DNA from 4 places in the Streptomyces sp. NPDC092296 genome. Region 2 is predicted to be linked to each of the others. Evidence: riboswitches for the same ligand, from Rfam matches in the RefSeq annotation. Region 2 holds a riboswitch; each other region holds the start of a gene.
The links. Region 2 has a riboswitch for cobalamin ahead of ACIQGZ_RS06300 (ribonucleoside-diphosphate reductase subunit alpha). Riboswitches for the same ligand answer to the same signal wherever they lie in the genome.
Positions count from the first base shown of each region.

Region 1: it holds a riboswitch for cobalamin, as region 2 does, so the genes downstream of both, metE (5-methyltetrahydropteroyltriglutamate--homocysteine S-methyltransferase) here and ACIQGZ_RS06300 (ribonucleoside-diphosphate reductase subunit alpha) in region 2, are expected to answer to the same signal.
Region 3: it holds a riboswitch for cobalamin, as region 2 does, so the genes downstream of both, cobI (precorrin-2 C(20)-methyltransferase) here and ACIQGZ_RS06300 (ribonucleoside-diphosphate reductase subunit alpha) in region 2, are expected to answer to the same signal.
Region 4: it holds a riboswitch for cobalamin, as region 2 does, so the genes downstream of both, ACIQGZ_RS09175 (CbtB-domain containing protein) here and ACIQGZ_RS06300 (ribonucleoside-diphosphate reductase subunit alpha) in region 2, are expected to answer to the same signal.

Region 1 is NZ_JBIVRB010000002.1:346,303-350,880, reverse strand. It holds gene metE (5-methyltetrahydropteroyltriglutamate--homocysteine S-methyltransferase) at 1-1,162, opposite strand, end outside; cobalamin riboswitch at 1,351-1,534, opposite strand; gene ACIQGZ_RS09165 (ribonuclease J) at 2,008-3,693, opposite strand; gene ACIQGZ_RS09160 (CBS domain-containing protein) at 3,823-4,254, opposite strand; gene ACIQGZ_RS09155 (DEAD/DEAH box helicase) at 4,386-4,578, opposite strand, start outside.
Region 2 is NZ_JBIVRB010000001.1:1,352,861-1,357,438, reverse strand. It holds gene ACIQGZ_RS06305 (GNAT family N-acetyltransferase) at 1-479, shown strand, start outside; cobalamin riboswitch at 557-679, shown strand; gene ACIQGZ_RS06300 (ribonucleoside-diphosphate reductase subunit alpha) at 835-3,210, shown strand; gene ACIQGZ_RS06295 (ribonucleotide-diphosphate reductase subunit beta) at 3,270-4,226, shown strand; partial or broken gene def (peptide deformylase) at 4,309-4,578, opposite strand, start outside.
Region 3 is NZ_JBIVRB010000010.1:56,073-60,650, reverse strand. It holds gene ACIQGZ_RS20995 (alpha/beta hydrolase) at 1-176, opposite strand, end outside; gene ACIQGZ_RS20990 (SPFH domain-containing protein) at 512-1,756, opposite strand; gene ACIQGZ_RS20985 (hypothetical protein) at 1,777-2,001, opposite strand; cobalamin riboswitch at 2,531-2,684, shown strand; gene cobI (precorrin-2 C(20)-methyltransferase) at 2,828-3,565, shown strand; gene cobM (precorrin-4 C(11)-methyltransferase) at 3,562-4,398, shown strand; gene cbiE (precorrin-6y C5,15-methyltransferase (decarboxylating) subunit CbiE) at 4,488-4,578, shown strand, end outside.
Region 4 is NZ_JBIVRB010000002.1:351,010-355,587, forward strand. It holds gene metE (5-methyltetrahydropteroyltriglutamate--homocysteine S-methyltransferase) at 1-1,034, shown strand, start outside; cobalamin riboswitch at 1,119-1,269, shown strand; gene ACIQGZ_RS09175 (CbtB-domain containing protein) at 1,308-1,526, shown strand; gene ACIQGZ_RS09180 (CbtA family protein) at 1,557-2,420, shown strand; gene ACIQGZ_RS09185 ((2Fe-2S)-binding protein) at 2,417-3,169, shown strand; gene ACIQGZ_RS09190 (ATP-binding protein) at 3,689-4,578, shown strand, end outside.

The sequences.
Region 1 (4,578 bases), on a different contig from region 2:
CGGCGAGTTCGGCCGCGATGGTGTCGGTGCCCTGGGTCAGCCCCTTGGCCAGGGTGACGATCTCGGCGGTCTTCTGGCGGGCGAAGGCGAGCCAGCGCAGGATCTGCGGGTCGAGGTCGCGTTCGGCGGCGGCGTCCAGCGGGACGTGCAGCAGCGAGCAGGAGGCGGCCACGTCCACCCGGTCGGCCAGACCGAGCAGGGTCGCCAGGGTGGCGAGCGACTTCCCCAGGTCGTTGATCCAGACGTTGCGGCCGTCGACCACGCCGGCGACCAGGCGCTTACCGGGCAGTCCGCCGGCGGCGGCCAGGTCCTCCAGGTTGGCGGCGGCCGGGCCGGTGAAGTCCAGCGCCAGGCCGTCGACCGGGGCCTTGGCGAGCACGGGCAGCGCCGAACCGAGGCGGTCGAAGTACGAGGCGACCAGCAGCCTGGGCCGGTCGGTGCGGCCGCCCAGCTCGCGGTAGGCGCGGGCGGCGGCATCCAGCTCGGCCGGGGTGCGGTCCTGCACCAGCGCGGGTTCGTCCAGCTGTACCCACTCGGCGCCGGCGGCGCGCAGGTCGGCCAGGAGCTCGGCGTAGACGGGGAGCAGCCGGTCCAGCAGGGTGAGCGGCTGGAAGTCCTCCGCGACGCCGGGGGCGGGCTTGGCCAGCAGCAGATAGCTGACCGGGCCGACCAGCACCGGGCGGGCGGTGAGGCCCAGCGCCAGGGCTTCCGTCAGCTCGCCCACCTGCTTGGCCGGGTTCGCGGTGAAGACGGTGTCGGGGTCGAGTTCGGGCACCAAGTAGTGGTAATTGGTGTCAAACCACTTGGTCATCTCCAGCGGCGCCACGTCCTGGGTGCCACGGGCCATGGCGAAGTAGCCGTCCAGCGGGTCGGCGTCGACCGCCGCGCGGTGGCGGGCGGGGATCGCGCCGACGGCGACCGTGGTGTCCAGCACGTGGTCGTAGAGCGAGGAGTCACCGGTGGGCACCTCGTGGATGCCCGCGTCGGCGAGCTGCCGCCAGTTGGACCGGCGCAGGTCGGCCGCCGTCTCCCGGAGGGCGTCGGCGGTGAGCCGGCCCTTCCAGTAGCCCTCGATGGCCTTCTTGAGCTCCCGGTCGGGGCCCTGGCGGGGGTAGCCGTACACGGTGGCCCGTGCTGCCGCGGCTGCGGACTTGCTGGTCATGGACTCTCCTTCGCGAGCATGTCTCCCTACCGACCCCGGGTCGGTTCGAAGGGCGCGAAGGGTGCGAAGGAACGGCAGACCCGGCGGGCCGCGTCGCGCGGGTGCCCTGCCTGGTGTGCCCTGCCTGTGTACGCCGACCCGCCCACGAGGTCACCGGGATCTCCGCGTGCGTGGCCGCACGCGGGCAGTGGCAGGTCTTCGGACTCGCGGGCACGTCTCGTGGGGTCGAGGCTCCTACTGGCCGTCGCTTCCCAGACCCGGTGGGCCCAGTGCGTATGACGGCGGTCGTTCCCGCTCACCGCTGCGGGGCAGTCCCGGATTCCCACCGGGTTCCCTCTTGCGACGCGCCTGCCTGGCGGACAGGGCGAACCAGCTGCAACCGCCAGCCTAGGCGCTCGATCAAGCCGAGGAGGGTCGTTGTCCATAGTGCGGACGGGGGAATGAGACCTGGCCGGGCCGACCCGCGCGGGCCGGCCCGGCGAAGGGCGGCCCAGTAGGGGTTGGCCCAGTGGGGGTCAGCCGCCCGGACGGAGTCCGCACCCACCGACACCTGGGCCTCGGGGGGTGGCGGTGTCGTCGGCCGCGAGGGTGAGCCGGTGGGTCGCTCCGCCGGTGCCGAGGGCGGCGGCACCGGCGGTGGGCGCGGCGGAGCGACCGGTTGGGTCTGCGGACAGCCGTACGGGTCCGGTCAGAAGGCACGGTCGGCCCCCCGGGCGGTGGGGCGTGTCGCACCCGGACACGGTGACGGCCGCCGGGCGGACGCGTCCGGCACCGGCTGCGCCCACCCGACGGTGCGCTCAGGTTCCCGACCTCACCGAGCCGCGCGCCCCCGGCGAACCCGGGACTCAGGCGTCGATGATGACCGGGATGATCATCGGCTTGCGGCGGTGCGCCCGCCAGGCCCAGGAACTGACGGCCCGGACGATGAGCTGCTCCAGTTGGTGGGCCTCGCCGATCCCTTCCTGCGCGGCGTTGGCCAGGGCCTTCTCGATCACCGGGATGACCGGCTCGAAGGTGGTGTCGTCGTGGACGAAGCCGCGCGCCAGGAAGTCGGGAGCCTCGGCCAGCGCGCCGGTGTCGGCGTCCACGATGGCGATGACGGTGATGACACCCTCTTCCGCCAGGGTGCGGCGGTCCTTCAGCGACGCCTCGGTGGCGCCGCCGACGGTCATGCCGTCGACGTACACGTACCCGGCCGGCACCTTGCCCGTCAGGGAGGCGCGCCCGTCGACCAGGTCGACCACCACGCCGTCCTCCGCGATCAGCGCGCGGTCGGGCTCCACCCCGGTCCGGATGGCCAGGTCGGCGTTGGCCCGCAGATGGCGCCACTCGCCGTGCACCGGCATCACATGGCGGGGCCGGATGATGTTGTAGCAGTAGACCAGCTCACCGGCGCTGGCGTGCCCGGAGACGTGGACCTTGGCATTGCCCTTGTGGACCACGTGCGCGCCCCAGCGGGTGAGGCCGTTGATGACGCGGTAGATGGCGTTCTCGTTGCCCGGGATCAGCGAGCTGGCCAGCAGGACGGTGTCGCCCTTGCCGATCCGGATGATGTGGTCGCGGTTGGCCATCCGGGACAGCGCGGCCATCGGCTCGCCCTGGGAGCCGGTACAGATCAGGGTGACCTGCTTGTCGGGCAGCCCGTCCAGCTCCTTGTGGTCGACCAGCAGGTTCGGCGGGACCTTGAGGTAGCCGAGCTCCCGGGCGATGCCCATGTTGCGGACCATGGAGCGGCCGACGAAGGCGACCTTGCGGCCGTGCTGGTGGGCGGCGTCCAGCACCTGCTGGATGCGGTGCACATGGCTGGCGAAGCTGGAGACGATCACCCGGCGCGGCGCGGTGCGGAACACCTGCTCGATGGCGGGCGCGAGGTCGCGCTCGGAGATGCTGAAGCCGGGGACCTCGGCGTTGGTGGAGTCGACCAGGAAGAGGTCGACGCCCTCCTCGCCCAACCGGGCGAAGGCACGCAGGTCGGTGATCCGCTCGTCCAGCGGGAACTGGTCCATCTTGAAGTCGCCGGTGTGCAGCACCAGCCCGGCCCGGGTGCGCAGCGCAACCGCCAGGCCGTCCGGGATGGAGTGGTTGACCGCGACGAACTCGCAGTCGAAGGGGCCGAACCGGCGGCGGTCGCCCTCGCGGACCCGGACGGTGCGGGGGGTGATGCGGTGCTCCTTCAGCTTGGCCTGGAGGAAGGCCAGGGTGAGCTTGGAGCCGACCACGGGGATGTCGGAGCGCTCGCGCAGCAGGTACGGCACGCCGCCGATGTGGTCCTCGTGGCCGTGGGTGAGGACGATGGCCTCGATGTCGTCCAGCCGGTCGCGGATCGCGGTGAAGTCGGGGAGGATCACGTCCACCCCGGGCTGGTTCTCCTCGGGGAACAGCACGCCGCAGTCGACGATGAGCAGGCGTCCGGCGTGCTCGAAGACGGTCATGTTACGGCCGATTTCGCCCAGTCCGCCCAGCGCGATGATGCGCAGGGCGCCGTCGGCCAGCGGGGGCGGGGGTCCCAGTTCGGGGTGCGGGTGACTCATGTCCATCACGCTACTGGAGAGTTGCGGAAGGTCCCGCCGAAGACCCGGCGCCGTCGGGGCAGGCCGGACCGCCCGAGCCCGCCGGGGGCTCGGGCGGCCGTACCCGGCGCGCCGGGTGCGGCTCCCCGGCTACGCGGCCACGCCCTGCCCGGCGGCGGGGGCGGCCGGGGCCGTCCGCAGCACGGCGAGGGTCAGCACGCCCAGGACGCAGCCGTCCTCGTCCAGCACCGGCACGGCCGGCAGCGACCGGGTGTGCATGGCGCCGACCGCCGCGGCCAGCGGCGTGCGGGGGCCCGGGTAGGGGCCCCGGTCGTGGACGATGTCCCGGACGCGGATGCGCTCGGTGTACCAGGAGCGGGTGCGGTACGGGGCCAGCTGGGCCCGGGTGAGGACCCCGGCGCAGCGGCCGTCGTCGCCGCGTACCAGCAGGTAGTCGACGTGGGCGCTGTTCAGGATGTCCAGCGCGGTGTCGACGATGACGTCGTCGCTGATCTGGAGGCCGGCCGGGGTGGCGGCCTCGGTGGCGGTGGCGTCGCCGGACAGGGCCGGCGGGGTGGACATGGTGAGCACGGGGGCGCCTTCCTCGGTTGGCTTGTGGCGCGGTACGGGTGGGGCGCCGGGGCGGGCCGGGGTCACCGGTCCGCCCCGGGTGGCGCGGCGTGCTGCTCCGGTCGTCCGACCGGGTCCGGTGCTCAGGCGGCGAAGGAGGAGCGGTCGCCGCCGGAGCGGCCACTGCCCGAACGGTCGGCGGCGGAGCGGTCGCCGCCGGTGCGGTCGCTGCCGGTGCGGCGGCGGGGACGGCTGCGGCGGTTGCGGTCGGGGCCCGCGTCGCGGCGGGACCGGCGCGGCGCCGGGGCGGGCTCGCTGATGGTGACCGCGATGCCG
Region 2 (4,578 bases):
CCGTCTTCGTCGGAGACGGCCACACCTCGGCGGACAGCGACTACGTCGCCCTGCTCCGCGACGCCCGCACCCGGGCCGCCGAGGCGGAACTCCTCGTCGCCGTCGACCGGGCAGCCGCCGACCGCCCAGCCGCCGACCGCCCAGCCGGCCCCCGGGACGCCCCGGCAGCCGTGCTCGGCTCCGTGACGCTCGCCCTGCCCGGCTCCGCCTGGGCGGACATCGCCCGGCCCGACGAGGGCGAGCTGCGGATGCTGGCGGTCTCCCCCGCCGCCCGGGGCCGGGGCGTGGGCGAGGCGCTGGTCCGGGCGGCCATGGACCGGGTCCGCGCGCAGGGGCTGCCCCGGATGGCGTTCTCCACCCAGCAGGGCATGCACGCCGCCCACCGGCTGTACGAGCGGGTGGGCTTCCGGCGGGCCCCGGAGCGCGACTGGTCGCCCTTCCCGGGCGTCGACCTGTGGGTGTACGCGGCCGATCTGTGACCCTCCGCAGCCGCTCTCTCCGGGAAGCCCGTCCGGCGCGCGCCACTACATGTGGTGGTGCATCGCACACCCGCCACTAGATGTATGCTCACTTCCGCTGTCGACGCAGGGGAACCCGGTGCGAATCCGGGACTGCCCCGCAGCGGTGAGCGGGCCTGGCCCCGCGAGTCCGACTACCTGCCGACGGTCCGCCCGGCGCGCTTCACCACGCCGTCGAGCGGTGTACGTCCGGGCCTCGCGGGTGGGCCGGGGACGCAGCGCGCAACCAGGGCGGCCGTCGGCCGTCGGGTGCGCGCCGGCGCTCCCTGCTCCCGTGCGGTCCCGGTGCCCCTCAGGCCGGAGGAGAGAGAGCGCCTTGACCACCGCTGCCCCCGCAGAAGCCGCCTCGGCAGTCCCGGATCGGGACGAGCCCGGTACCGCGCTGCTGCGCGTGCTCACCGACTGCGCCGCCGATCTGCCCCAGGTCGACCCCGGCCATGTCGCCGCCGCCGCGCTGCGCGGCCGGCACGCCGGGTCCGACTTCGCCGAGCTGCGCGGACTCGCCGTGGAGGCCGCCGCCGCGCTGATCGCGGAGGACCCCCAGTACTCCCGGCTCGCGGCCCGGCTGCTGGCCCGGGAGATCGCGGACGAGGCCGCCGACGAGGGCGCGGTGTGCTTCACCGCCTCCATCGCCCTCGGCCACCGCGAGGGGCTGATCGGTGACAGCACGGCCGACTTCGTGGCCCGGCACGCCGACGCGCTGGACGCGCTGATCGACCAGGACGGCGACGGCCGCTTCGAGTACTTCGGCCTGCGCACCGTGCAGTCCCGCTACCTGCTGCGCCACCCGATCACCCGCCGGGTGATCGAGACCCCGCAGCACTTCCTGCTCCGGGTCGCCTGCGGGCTGGCGAACGAGGACTCCACGGACGCGGTCGCCGAGCTGTACCGGCTGATGAGCCGACTGGACTACCTGCCCTCCTCCCCCACCCTGTTCAACTCCGGCACCCGGCATCCGCAGATGTCCTCCTGCTACCTGCTGGACTCCCCGCTGGACGAGCTGGACTCGATCTACAGCCGCTACGCCCAGATCGCCCGGCTCTCCAAGCACGCTGGCGGCATCGGCCTCTCGTACAGCCGCATCCGCTCCCGGGGCTCGCTGATCCGGGGCACCAACGGCAAGTCCAACGGCATCGTGCCGTTCCTGCGCACCCTGGACTCCTCGGTCGCCGCCGTGAACCAGGGCGGCCGGCGCAAGGGCGCGGCCTGCGTCTACCTGGAGACCTGGCACGCCGACATCGAGGAGTTCCTGGAGCTGCGGGACAGCACCGGCGAGGAGGCGCGGCGCACCCACAACCTCAACCTGGCGCACTGGATTCCGGACGAGTTCATGCGCCGGGTCGAGGCCGACGCCGAGTGGTCGCTGTTCTCCCCGGTCGACACGCCCGAGCTGGTCGACCTGTGGGGCGCCGACTTCGACGCCGCGTACCTGAAGGCCGAGCAGGCCGGCAAGGCGGTGCGGACCATCCCCGCCCGCACCCTGTACGCCCGGATGATGCGCACCCTGGCGCAGACCGGCAACGGCTGGATGACCTTCAAGGACGCCTCCAACCGGGCCGCCAACCAGACCGCGTTGCCCGGCCGCACGGTGCACTCCTCCAATCTGTGCACCGAGATCCTGGAGGTGACGGACGACTCGGAGACGGCCGTCTGCAACCTGGGGTCGATCAACCTGGCCACCCACCTCGCGGAGCACCCCACCGGCCTGCTGGACGCGCTGGACTGGGAGCGGCTGGACGCCACCGTGCGCACCGCCGTGACGTTCCTGGACCGCGTGGTGGACATCAACTTCTATCCGACGCCCGAGTCCGGCGCCTCCAACTCCCGCTGGCGGCCGGTGGGCCTGGGCGCGATGGGCTTGCAGGACGTCTTCTTCCGGCTGCGGCTGCCCTTCGACTCGCCCGAGGCGGCGCAGCTCTCCACGCTGATCGCCGAGCGCATCATGCTGGCCGCGTACGAGACCTCCTGCGACCTGGCGGAGTCGCTCGGCCGGCACCCCGCGTACGAGGAGACCCGGGCCGCGCGCGGACAGCTGCACATCGACCACTTCCCGACCGCCGCCCCGCACTGGACCGGCCGCTGGGAGGCGCTGCGCGCCCGGCTGGCCGAGACCGGGCTGCGCAACTCGCTGCTGCTGGCCATCGCGCCGACCGCCACCATCGCGTCCATCGCGGGCGTCTATGAGTGCATCGAGCCGCAGGTCTCCAACCTCTTCAAGCGCGAGACGCTCAGCGGGGAGTTCCTCCAGGTCAACCCGTACCTGGTGGCCGACCTCAAGAGCCGGGGCCTGTGGACGGCCGCCACCCGCGACGCGCTGCGCGCCGCCAACGGCTCCGCCCAGGACCTCCCCGGGGTGCCCGCCGACCTCAAGTCGCTCTACCGCACGGCCTGGGAGCTGCCGCAGCGGGCGCTGATCGACCTGGCCGCCGAGCGGATGCCGTACCTGGACCAGAGCCAGTCGCTCAACCTGTTCCTGGCCGCGCCCACCATCGGCAAACTCAGCTCGATGTACGCGTACGCCTGGAAGAAGGGGCTGAAGACCACCTACTACCTGCGTTCGCGCCCGGCGACCCGGATCGCCCAGGCCGCCGCGGGTGCCGCCGCCCCCGCCACCGTCCCCGCCCCCACCACGGAGGAGCAGGCCATCGCCTGCTCCCTGGAGAACCCCGAGTCCTGCGAGGCCTGCCAGTGACCACCCCCGCCGCCAAGAAGAACCTGCTCAACCCGGGCTTCGAGCTGACGCTGCGCCCGATGCGCTACCCGGACTTCTACGACCGCTACCGGGACGCGATCAAGAACACCTGGACCGTGGAGGAGGTGGACCTGCACTCCGACGTGGCGGACCTGGCCAAGCTCAGCGACGGCGAGCGGCACCTGCTGGGGCGGCTGATCGCGTTCTTCGCGACCGGTGACTCCATCGTCTCCAACAACCTGGTGCTGACGCTCTACAAGCACATCAACTCGCCCGAGGCGCGGCTCTACCTCTCCCGGCAGCTGTTCGAGGAGGCGGTGCACGTCCAGTTCTATCTGACGCTGCTGGACACCTACCTGCCCGACCCGGACGACCGCGCGGCCGCCTTCGACGCGGTGGAGTCCATCCCCTCCATCCGGGAGAAGGCGCAGTTCTGCTTCCGCTGGATGGACTCGGTGGAGAAGCTGGACCGGCTGGAGACCCGGGAGGACCGCCGCCGGTTCCTGCTCAACCTGATCTGCTTCGCGGCGTGCATCGAGGGGCTGTTCTTCTACGGCGCCTTCGCCTATGTGTACTGGTTCCGCAGCCGCGGCCTGCTGCACGGGCTGGCCACCGGCACCAACTGGGTGTTCCGCGACGAGTCCATGCACATGGAGTTCGCCTACTCGGTGGTGGACACCGTCCGCGCCGAGGAGCCCGACCTCTTCGACGAGGAGATGGGGCGGCAGGTCACCACGATGCTGGAGGAGGCCGTCGCGGCGGAGCTCCAGTTCGCCCGCGACCTGTGCGGCGACGGGCTGCCGGGGATGAACACCGACTCCATGCGGCAGTACCTGGAGTGCGTCGCGGACCAGCGCCTCGCCCGGCTCGGGCTGCCGATCCGCTACGGCTCGGCCAACCCGTTCGGGTTCATGGAGCTGCAGAACGTCCAGGAGCTGACCAACTTCTTCGAGCGCCGCGTCTCGGCCTACCAGGTCGCGGTGGAGGGCTCGGTCTCCTTCGACGACGACTTCTGACCGGCGACATCTGACCGGCGACATCTGACCGGCCGCGGTGGGGGGGGGCGGGCCGACCGGCCCGCCCCCGCCCACCGTCCGCTCAGTCGTTGGGGACGGTGGCGTACTTGGGGGTGAGCTCCGCCATCTGCCGCAGCGCGTCCTTGCGGTCGCGCTTGGAAAGCCGGTCGATGTAGAGGTAGCCGTTCAGGTGGTCGGTCTCGTGCTGGAGGCAGCGGGCGAAGAAGCCGGTGCCCTCCAGCCGGATCTCATTGCCGTCCTTGTCCCGGCCGGTGACCGCCGCGTAGTCCGGGCGGGCCAGGTCGGCGTAGGCGCCGGGGACGGACAGGCAGCCCTCGGGGGACTCGTCCAG
Region 3 (4,578 bases), on a different contig from region 2:
CAGATCAGCGCCACCAGCACCGCCACGGCCTGGTTGAGCACCAGCAGCCCCACCCGGCCCCCGTAGCGGGCGGCACGCGGGCCGGGTATCCGATTCCACACCGCCATGACCAGCACGGTGAGCAGCACCAGTGTCGCGACGGTGAGCGCGAAGAACGCCCCGCTTGTCAGCTGCATCGCCTGAATGCCTCTCCGGCTGCGGCGGCCCCCGCGCGTCCGTCCGACGCAGCGGTTCGGCGCAGCACCCGAGAGATAATGACGTCACAGGGCCCATACAGGTTCCGACCGGGCCGAATCAGACACCCGTATGGGTGAACCCCCCACACATTCGGCCCCCTCCCGCACCGCCCGCCCCGGCCGCTCAGCCGGCCCAGCACATTCGAGGCGTACCGGACGGCGGGGCCCGCGAGCCGTGGGGATTTCGCGGACGCTCCGGTCCGGCGTGAATCCGCCGCTGCGCGCACCGTGCCCCCCGGTGGTGGACCGGGGGGCACGGCTGGGGAGGGTGGGGGTCAGGTGTCCTGGGGTGCCTGGGTGTCCTGGGAGTCCTGGGGTTGCTGGGGTTCCTGTTCGGCCGGCTTCTGGGTCTGCTGCTGGTAGGCCTGGCCCGAGCCGACGGCCGGGGTCTTCTTGAGGGCGTCGAGGATGGCCATCGCCTGCCCGACCAGGCCCGCCGCCACCTCGTTGACGCCGCTGGTGCCGTTGAGCACGGTCAGCGTGGAGCCGGAGATGCCCCGGGCGGCCGCGTCGGCGAGGGCGGGGAGGTTCTCCACGATGCGGTTGGCCGCGATGAGCTCCTGGTTGCCGTCCCGCAGCGAGGCGGCGCGGGCGTTGTTGGCGTCCGCCTCGGCCTGGGCGAGGGTCCGCTGGGCGTAGGCGTCACCGTCGGCCTCGAACTTGGCCCGGTCACGGGCGGCCTCGGCCAGGGTGCGCTGCCGGTACGCCTCGGCGTCGGCGGGGCGCCTGACCTCGGCCTCCAGCCGCTGGGCGGCCAGCGACGCCTGGCGCTCGGCGAGCGCGGTCTGCTCCTCGATGACCTCCTGGGAGGCCCTGGCCTGGGCCAGCGGGCCCGCCTGGGCGGCGTGGGCGTTGGACCGCTCGGTCTCGGCCAGGAAGCCGGCCCGCTTGATCGCCGTGTCCCGCTCGTACGCGGCCTTCAGCGCGGCGGCCTGCTGCTCGCGCTCGGTGGCCTCCTGGTCGGCCCTGGCCCGCGCGATCCGGGCCTGGCTGGCGACGGCGGCGGCGTGCGGGGCCGCCAGGTTCTCGATGTAGCCGGTGGCGTCCTCGATCTCCTGGATCTGGAGCGCGTCGACGACGATGCCCAGCTTCTCCATCTCGCTGTGGCTGCCCTCCTTGACCTCCTGGGCCACCCGGTCGCGTTCCCGGATGATCTGCTCGACGGTGAGTCCGCCGATGATGGAGCGGAGGTGGCCCGCGAAGATGCGGCCGACCAGTTCCTCCATCCGGCTCTGCTCCGACAGGAAGCGGCGGGCGGCGTTGGCGATGGACACCACGTCGTCGCCGACCTTGAACACCGTGACGGCGCGGACGTTGAGCAGGATGCCCTGCTGGGTGACGCAGTCCTCGGTGATCTCCGCCTCGCGCAGCGCCAGCGACAGCATGCGGGCCTTCTGCTTGATCGGCATGACGAAACTGCCGTGCCCGGTGACGATCCTGAACTGGGTGTCCTGGGCCTGCCGCTTGGAGCCGGAGATGAGCATCGCCTCATTGGGGGCGGGAACATGCCAGAACAACATAGGGGCTCCTTATCGCGAGATCAGGGAGCGGGGAAGGGCTGGACGACGACGGAGCGGGCCGAGGTGGAGTCCACCACGATGACCCGTACATGCTTGGCGATCGGCGTGTCGGACCAGGCGGCGTACGCCTCCGTCCCGCCGCGCACCGGCAGCAGCACCTCACCCGGGCCGTCCGCCGGGATCGGCACGGTCACCCGGCCGATGGCTCCGACCGGGCTCTGCTCTGCGTCGTCTGCATCGCCCATGGGGTCTTTCTGCCCCGTGAGGCGGTGCCGCAGCACTGCGGAGGGACCGCCGTGTCCCGGCGGAGCGGGGAGGAGGGGGAGGGAGAGAATCGGTCTGCGTGCGGGGATGCCGCCCACGGTCATGGTGCGAACCCGTTCCCGGGGCGTGTGCACCGCCCGGCGTGTCTGCGCGTCGGGGACGCCGCCGGCGGTGGGCCGGCGTGCGGGACGCCCTCACTGGTACACGCTACTCCCGGCGGCCCGAATTGGCGGCGGCGAATCCGCTCGTGATTGCGGGCGGCTCTGGGGTTCGAGCGCGCCGGGCGCCCCGATTTATGTACCTTTTATTCGGTTATCGCAGCCCGGACAGCCGGAATACCGGAGATCCTGCCTTTCCCTACGCTCCGGCCGCCCCCGCAGCGGGGCGGAGGCCGGGCCGGGGCGGGGGCGCGGCGGCATCGGTGCAGGTGCGGTGCGGTGTACGCCACAGGGGGGCTTGTTGACTGGGGGCCGGGGGCGTGATGGGATTTCCGGGCCATACACGGCGGCATTGACGAGGAAGTCCGGTGCGAATCCGGCGCGGTCCCGCCACTGTCACCGGGGAGCACCCCCGACTCCACCAGCCCCGCTGCGGGAGTCGGCCACGGCCGCGAACGTGCGGTTGGAAGGCCCGGGGGTGCGCTGATCCGGGAGCCAGGAGACTCTGGCCGCCGTCACGTCGACCGGGGCGAGGACCCCGAGTGAGGACTTCCGCCATGCGCTCTCCGCATGCCGCGCCGCCGCGGCCTGCCGTCACCGGCCGACCCGTCACCGGCCGACCCGTCGGCCGCCACCCCGGCCCGTCCGCGTGAGCCGCCGCCTGGTCGGCGTCGGCATGGGTCCCGGCGACCCGGAGCTGGTCACGGTGAAGGGCGTACGGGTGCTGCGCGAGGCGCGGTCCGTGGTCGTCCCGGTGATGGACAGCGGCGAGGTCGGCCGCGCCGAGGCCACCGTGCTGCACCACACCGATCCGGGCAAGGTCGTCCGGGTGGTGTTCGCGCTGAACGAGCGGGAGGACCGCGCCCGCCGCGAGGCGGCCTGGGACGCCGCCGGGGAGCGGGTCGCGGCGCTGCTGCGCGAGGCGGGCGAGGACGGCACCGTGGCGTTCGCCACCATCGGCGACCCCAATGTGTACTCGACCTTCACCTATCTGGCCCAGACGGTGCGGCAGGCCGTCCCGGACACCGTGGTGGAGACCGTCCCCGGCATCACCGCCATGCAGGACCTGGCCGCGCGCAGCGGCACCGTGCTGGCGGAGGGCGTCGAGCCGCTCACCCTGGTGCCGGTAACCGCCGGCGCCGCCGTACTGCGGCAGGCGCTGGCCGGGCCGGGCACCGTGGTGGCGTACAAGTTCGGCCGGATCGCCGCCGAGGTCGCCGCCGCGCTGCGGGAGACCGACCGCACCGAGGGCGCGGTGTGGGGCTCCTCGCTGGGCCTGCCGGAGGAGTCGATCCGCCCGGCCGCCGAGCTGGACGGCGCCCCGCAGCCGTATCTGTCCACCCTGATCTGCCCCGCCCGGCGGGACTCCCGAGGGGGAAAGCTGTGACCGGTACGACCAGCGGCAAGGTGACCTTCGTCGGCGCCGGTCCCGGGGCGGCCGACCTGCTGACCTTCCGGGCCGCCCGAGCGATCGGCGCGGCCGACGTGGTGGTCTGGGCGGCCAGCCTGGTGCAGGCCGAGGTGCTGGAGCACGCCCGCCCGGGGGCCCGGGTGCTGGACTCCTCGCTGGTGCCGATGGAGGACGTCCTCGCGGTGTACGAGGAGGCCGCCCGCGACGGCCTCCAGGTGGCCCGCATCCACTCCGGGGACCCGTCGCTCTGGGGCGCGGTGCAGGAGCAGCTGGAGCGCTGCCGGGAGCTGGGCCTGGAGACCGAGATCGTGCCCGGCGTGTCGTCGTTCTCGGCGGTGGCGGCCATCGCGCAGCGGGAGCTGACCGTGCCCGAGGTGGCCCAGTCGGTGATCCTGACCCGGCTCGGCGGCGGCAAGACGCCGATGCCGCCGGGCGAGGAGGTGCGGGAGTTCGCCCGGCACGGCACCACCATGGCGATCTTCCTGTCGGCGGCGCGCAGCGGCCAGCTGGCCGCCGAGCTGCGGGAGGGCGGCTACGCCGAGGAGACCCCGGTGGTGGTCGCGCACCAGGCGACCTGGCCGGAGGAGCTGGTGCTGCACTGCACGGTCGGCACCCTGGAGGCCACCGTCAAGGCGCACAAGCTGTGGAAGCACACCCTGTTCCTGGTCGGCCCGGCGCTGGGCGCCGAGGGCACCCGCTCGCACCTGTACCACCCGGGGCACTTCCACACCTTCCGCAAGGCCGACCGGCGGGCCCGGCGCACCCTGCGCACCGAGGGCGCCGCCGCCCCCGCCCAGCCGGAGAGCTGACCCCGCGCGCCCACACCTCCCGCGCGCCCGCACGCCCGTAGGCCGCACGCCCACCCCCGCCGCTCCCCCGAGAGGAGGGCCGCCCCCGCATGACCAGCCCACCCGCACCGCCCGGCCGCCGCACCGACCCGGGCGGCGGCGCGATCACCGTCCTCGGCCGGGGGCGCCACCCGCTGCCGC
Region 4 (4,578 bases), on a different contig from region 2:
CCCAGCAGGCTCGGCTGCGGCTGCCGCTGCTGCCGACCACCACCATCGGCTCCTTCCCGCAGACCGCCGAACTGCGTACCGCCCGCGCCGACCTGCGGGCCGGCCGGATCGACGGCGCGGCGTACGAGCAGCGCATCGAGGCCGAGGTACGCGAGGTCATCGGCTTCCAGGAGAAGGCCGGACTCGACGTCCTGGTGCACGGCGAGCCCGAGCGCAACGACATGGTGCAGTACTTCGCCGAACAGCTCACCGGCTACCTGGCCACCCGGCACGGCTGGGTCCAGTCGTACGGCACCCGCTATGTGCGGCCGCCGGTGCTGGCCGGGGACATCTCCCGCCCCGAGCCGATGACGGTCCGCTGGACCCGGTACGCCCAGTCGCTCACCGACCGCCCGGTCAAGGGCATGCTCACCGGCCCGGTCACCATGCTGGCCTGGTCCTTCGTCCGCGACGACCAGCCGCTCGGCGAGACCGCCCGGCAGGTCGCCCTCGCCCTGCGCGACGAGGTGGCCGACCTGGAGGCGGCCGGTACCGCCGTGATCCAGGTGGACGAGCCCGCGCTGCGCGAGACGCTGCCGCTGCGCGCGGCCGACCGGCCCGCGTATCTGGACTGGGCCACCGAGGCATTCCGCCTCACCACCGCAGGCGTCCGCCCGGCCACCCAGATCCACACCCATATGTGCTACGCGGAGTTCGGGGACATCCTCCAGGCCATCGACGACCTCGACGCCGATGTGATCTCCCTGGAGGCCGCCCGCTCCCACATGCAGGTCGCGGACGAGCTGGCCGCCGCCGGCTACCCGCGCGAGGTCGGCCCCGGGGTGTACGACATCCACTCGCCGCGCGTCCCGAGCGCCGAGGAGGCGGCCGCCCTGCTGCGCAGGGGGCTTGACGCCATCCCCGCCGAGCGGCTCTGGGTCAACCCCGACTGCGGTCTGAAGACCCGGGGCTGGCCGGAGGTCAGGGCCTCGCTGGAGAACCTGGTCACGGCCGCCCGCGAGGTGCGGGGCGGCCTGCCGGGAGCGGACTCCTGACCCAGGTTCCTGACCCGGCGGCGGCCGGGGCGCGGCTCACCTGCGGTGTTGCGCGCCCCGGCCGCCCGGTACGGGTACGACCGGTCTGATTGACGCACCGGAGCGGCGCCCCCTACGCTCCCTGAGTAGTGATGGCATGAGGAAGCTGGTGAGAATCCAGCACGGTCGCGCCACTGTGTGCCGGTCACCCACGGTGACCGGTGAAGTCAGACACTCCTCCATCACACCGCCCATTTGATCAAGGGACGCACGATCCCCGAAGGAGGGCTCTCCGTGAGCAGCAGTGTCTCCACGCCCCGTCCGGCCGCCACACCGGTCGTCCTGCCGGTCTCCAAGTCCGTACTCTGGCTTGCCGGTACCGCGCTGATCGCGCTGATCGCCTACTACTTCATCGGTGTCGACCAGGGCGCCGTCTCGGTGTTCGGCAACGACATGCATGTGCACGAGTTCGTCCACGACGCCCGGCACTTCCTCGGCTTCCCCTGCCACTGACCGGTTCGAAGAAGGCACGGACAACTCGACATGGAAAAGAAGCTCCTCCTGCGCGGCGTACTCGCCGGCGCAGTCGCGGGCCTGCTCGCCTTCGTCTTCGCGCGGATCTTCGCCGAACCGCAGATCACCAAGGCCATCGACTACGAGAGCGGCCGTGACGCCGCCCAGGCCGTCCTGGACAAGGCCACCGGCCTGACCACGGAGGCAGCGGACCCGGACCTGTTCAGCCGCACCATCCAGGCCGACGTCGGCATCGGCGTGGGCATGATCCTCTTCGGCATGGCCATGGGCGCCCTGTTCGCCGTGGCCTACGCCGTCTGCCTGGGCCGGGTCGGCGGGCTGCGGGCGCGGCCGCTGGCGCTGCTGGTGGCCGGGGCCGGGTTCCTCGCGCTCTACCTGGTGCCGTTCGTCAAGTACCCGGCCAACCCGCCCGCGATCGGCCACGAGGAGACCATCGGCGCCCGCAGCGGCCTCTACCTGCTGATGGTGGTGTTCTCGGTCGCCTTCTCGGTCGGCGCCGTCTGGCTCGGCAGGCGGCTCCAGCCGCGCTTCGGCAACTGGAACGCCACGCTGCTGGCCGCCGCCGCGTTCGTCGTCGCGATCGGGATCGTCATGCTGATCATGCCGTCGTTCGGCCACCTGGCGTTCAACAAGGAGCACTACGGCGACCACGCCACGGAGACGCCGCTGCCGCTGACCGACGACAAGGGCGCGATCGTCTTCCCGGGCTTCCCGGCGGATCTGCTCTTCTCGTTCCGGTTCTACTCCGTCGCCGCGCAGCTGCTGCTCTGGGCGGCCATCGGACTGGTCTTCGGCCCGCTGGCCGAGCGCCTGCTCCAGCCCCGGACCGCGACCGGCGCCCCCACCCGGGAGCCGGACCCGGTCGGCGCATGACCGCTTCCGGCCCTGACGGACCGGCGTCGAGCGCGGTGATCGAGGAGATCACCGCGCTCGGGCCGTTCTTCGCCCTGCACACCCACCCGGCGGGCTCGGCGCCGACCCCGCCGTGGCGGCCCATGTCCGAGCTGGTCCGCGACCCGGCCGTCCCGGCGGCCCGGGTGGCGGCGGTACGCGACTGGCTGGCCCTGGCGGGCGGTCAGGCCGCGGACGCGGTAGAGCTGCGGGTGGCCGCCTCGGTGGCCCACCTCGGGCTGGCGGCCCGGCTGCTGTCCCCGGCGCTGGCCGCCGCCGTGCTGCACGGCCGGCTGCTGGCGCCGGACCTCGGCACGCTGTGGTGGCAGCCCGTCCTCGGCGGACCCGTCCCGCTCTCCGCCCCCGACGGCCCGATCGCGGAGCGGCGCACCCCGGAACAGCTCGCGGAGCTGCTGGGATGCAGGCTGCTGGACACCGGCCTGGCGGAACTGGCCGCCGCCTTCCGGCCGTTCTCGGTCTCGCCGCAGATCCTGCACGGCAATGCGGCTTCCGCCGTCAACGGCGCGGCCGACATGATCGCGTCCGCCCGCCCGGCCCTGGCCGACCGCGTCCGTACGCTCGCCGCCCTGCTGCTCGCCCGCCCCCCACTGCGGGCCGCGAGCACCACCACCCCCACGGGGGCGTTCCGCCGCCGCAGCTGCTGCCTCATCTACCGCGCCGCCCCCGACACCCGGGGCCCCCTCTGCGGCGACTGCGTCCTCACCCGCTGACCCCCACCCCGCCCTGACCTGCACTTCACCCCCCGTTCGGCAACCCTGCGCCTCCCCAGGGGCGCGGGGTACTGCGCGAATGACCCCGCCCTGACCTGCACTTCGCCCCCGTTCGGCAACCCTGCACCTCCCAGGGGCGCGAGGAACTGCGCGAATAACCCCGCCCTGACCTGCACTTCGCCCCCGTTCGGCAACCCTGCACCTCCCAGGGGCGCGAGGAACTGCGCGAAAAACCCCCTTCGCACCTGCAACTCACCGCCGTACGGACCCCACTACCTCGGTGGTCGGCCGGCCGCGCAGTTCCTCGCGCCCTGGTGGGGCACGTGCCCGTCACTTCCCCGCGCCCCCCGCCAGGGGCGGCGCACGTGCCCGTGAGCCCGTACGAAATGGCCAAAGTGACCTCCTGCGTTCAGGACGTCGGCATAATCGTGCCAGAGTGATCACGCCGCGCGTCGCCTCGCCGACGGCACCGACCTGCCCCGCGGCACCCACCCGGCCCCCGACCCTAGGCAAACCCCGATGATCCCGATAGACGTGGCTGTCGTCGCCGCGACAGCCGCCGTCGGCGCCGCCGGAGGCGCGGCAGCCATGCGGCCCGCGCTGACCCGGCGCCGACGCGAGACCACCCAGGCGACCACCCGCGCCGAGACCGCCGAAGCCGAGGCGGTGAAGCGGCAGCACGAGCGCGCCCGGAGCGACACCGAAGTCCGCAGGGCCCGGGAGCGGGCCGAGCAGGCCGCCACCCGCGCCCAGCAGGCCGAAGCCCTGGCCGCCGACGCCGACCAGCGCGCCGAACAGGCGCGCCGGGAGTTAGCGGACCTCACCGCCGCGTTACGCGAGTTCGCCGAGGTCCGCCTGCCCGCCGCCGCCCGCCGCGCGGCGCTGCCGTTCTCCCGTGACCCCGGCCTGTCCGACAGCCGTTTACCCGGCAGTGAGCCCGCCGACCTGCTCCAGCAGTGCCTGCACCAGGTCGAAGAGGCGGTGCTGGCCGAGCAGGCCCGTACCGAGTCCGGCGCGGCGGCGGTGCTGAGCGGCGCCACCCGGTCCATGCAGGTCGCCCTGTACGACACCCAGAGCCGGCTGCGCACCCATCAGATGCGGTTCTCCGGCCGGGAGATGGCCGAGGCCAACGCGGCCCTGCGCGAGCTGGACCACACCAATGAGCAGCTGCTGCGCCTGGTCCAGGAGTTGGCGGTACTGTCCGGGTCGTGGCCGGGAGTGGTCCGCGAGGTCGCCCACCTGGCCGACATCGTCAGCGGCGCCGGTTCCCGGCTGAAGCAGGTGGACCGGATCAGGGCGGTGCACCGGGTCGCCACCGGCACCGCCGTCGCCGCGCACGCCGTGGAGCCGCTGGCGATGGTCCTCACCGCGCTGATCGGCAACGGACTGCGTTTCTCACCGCCGGACAG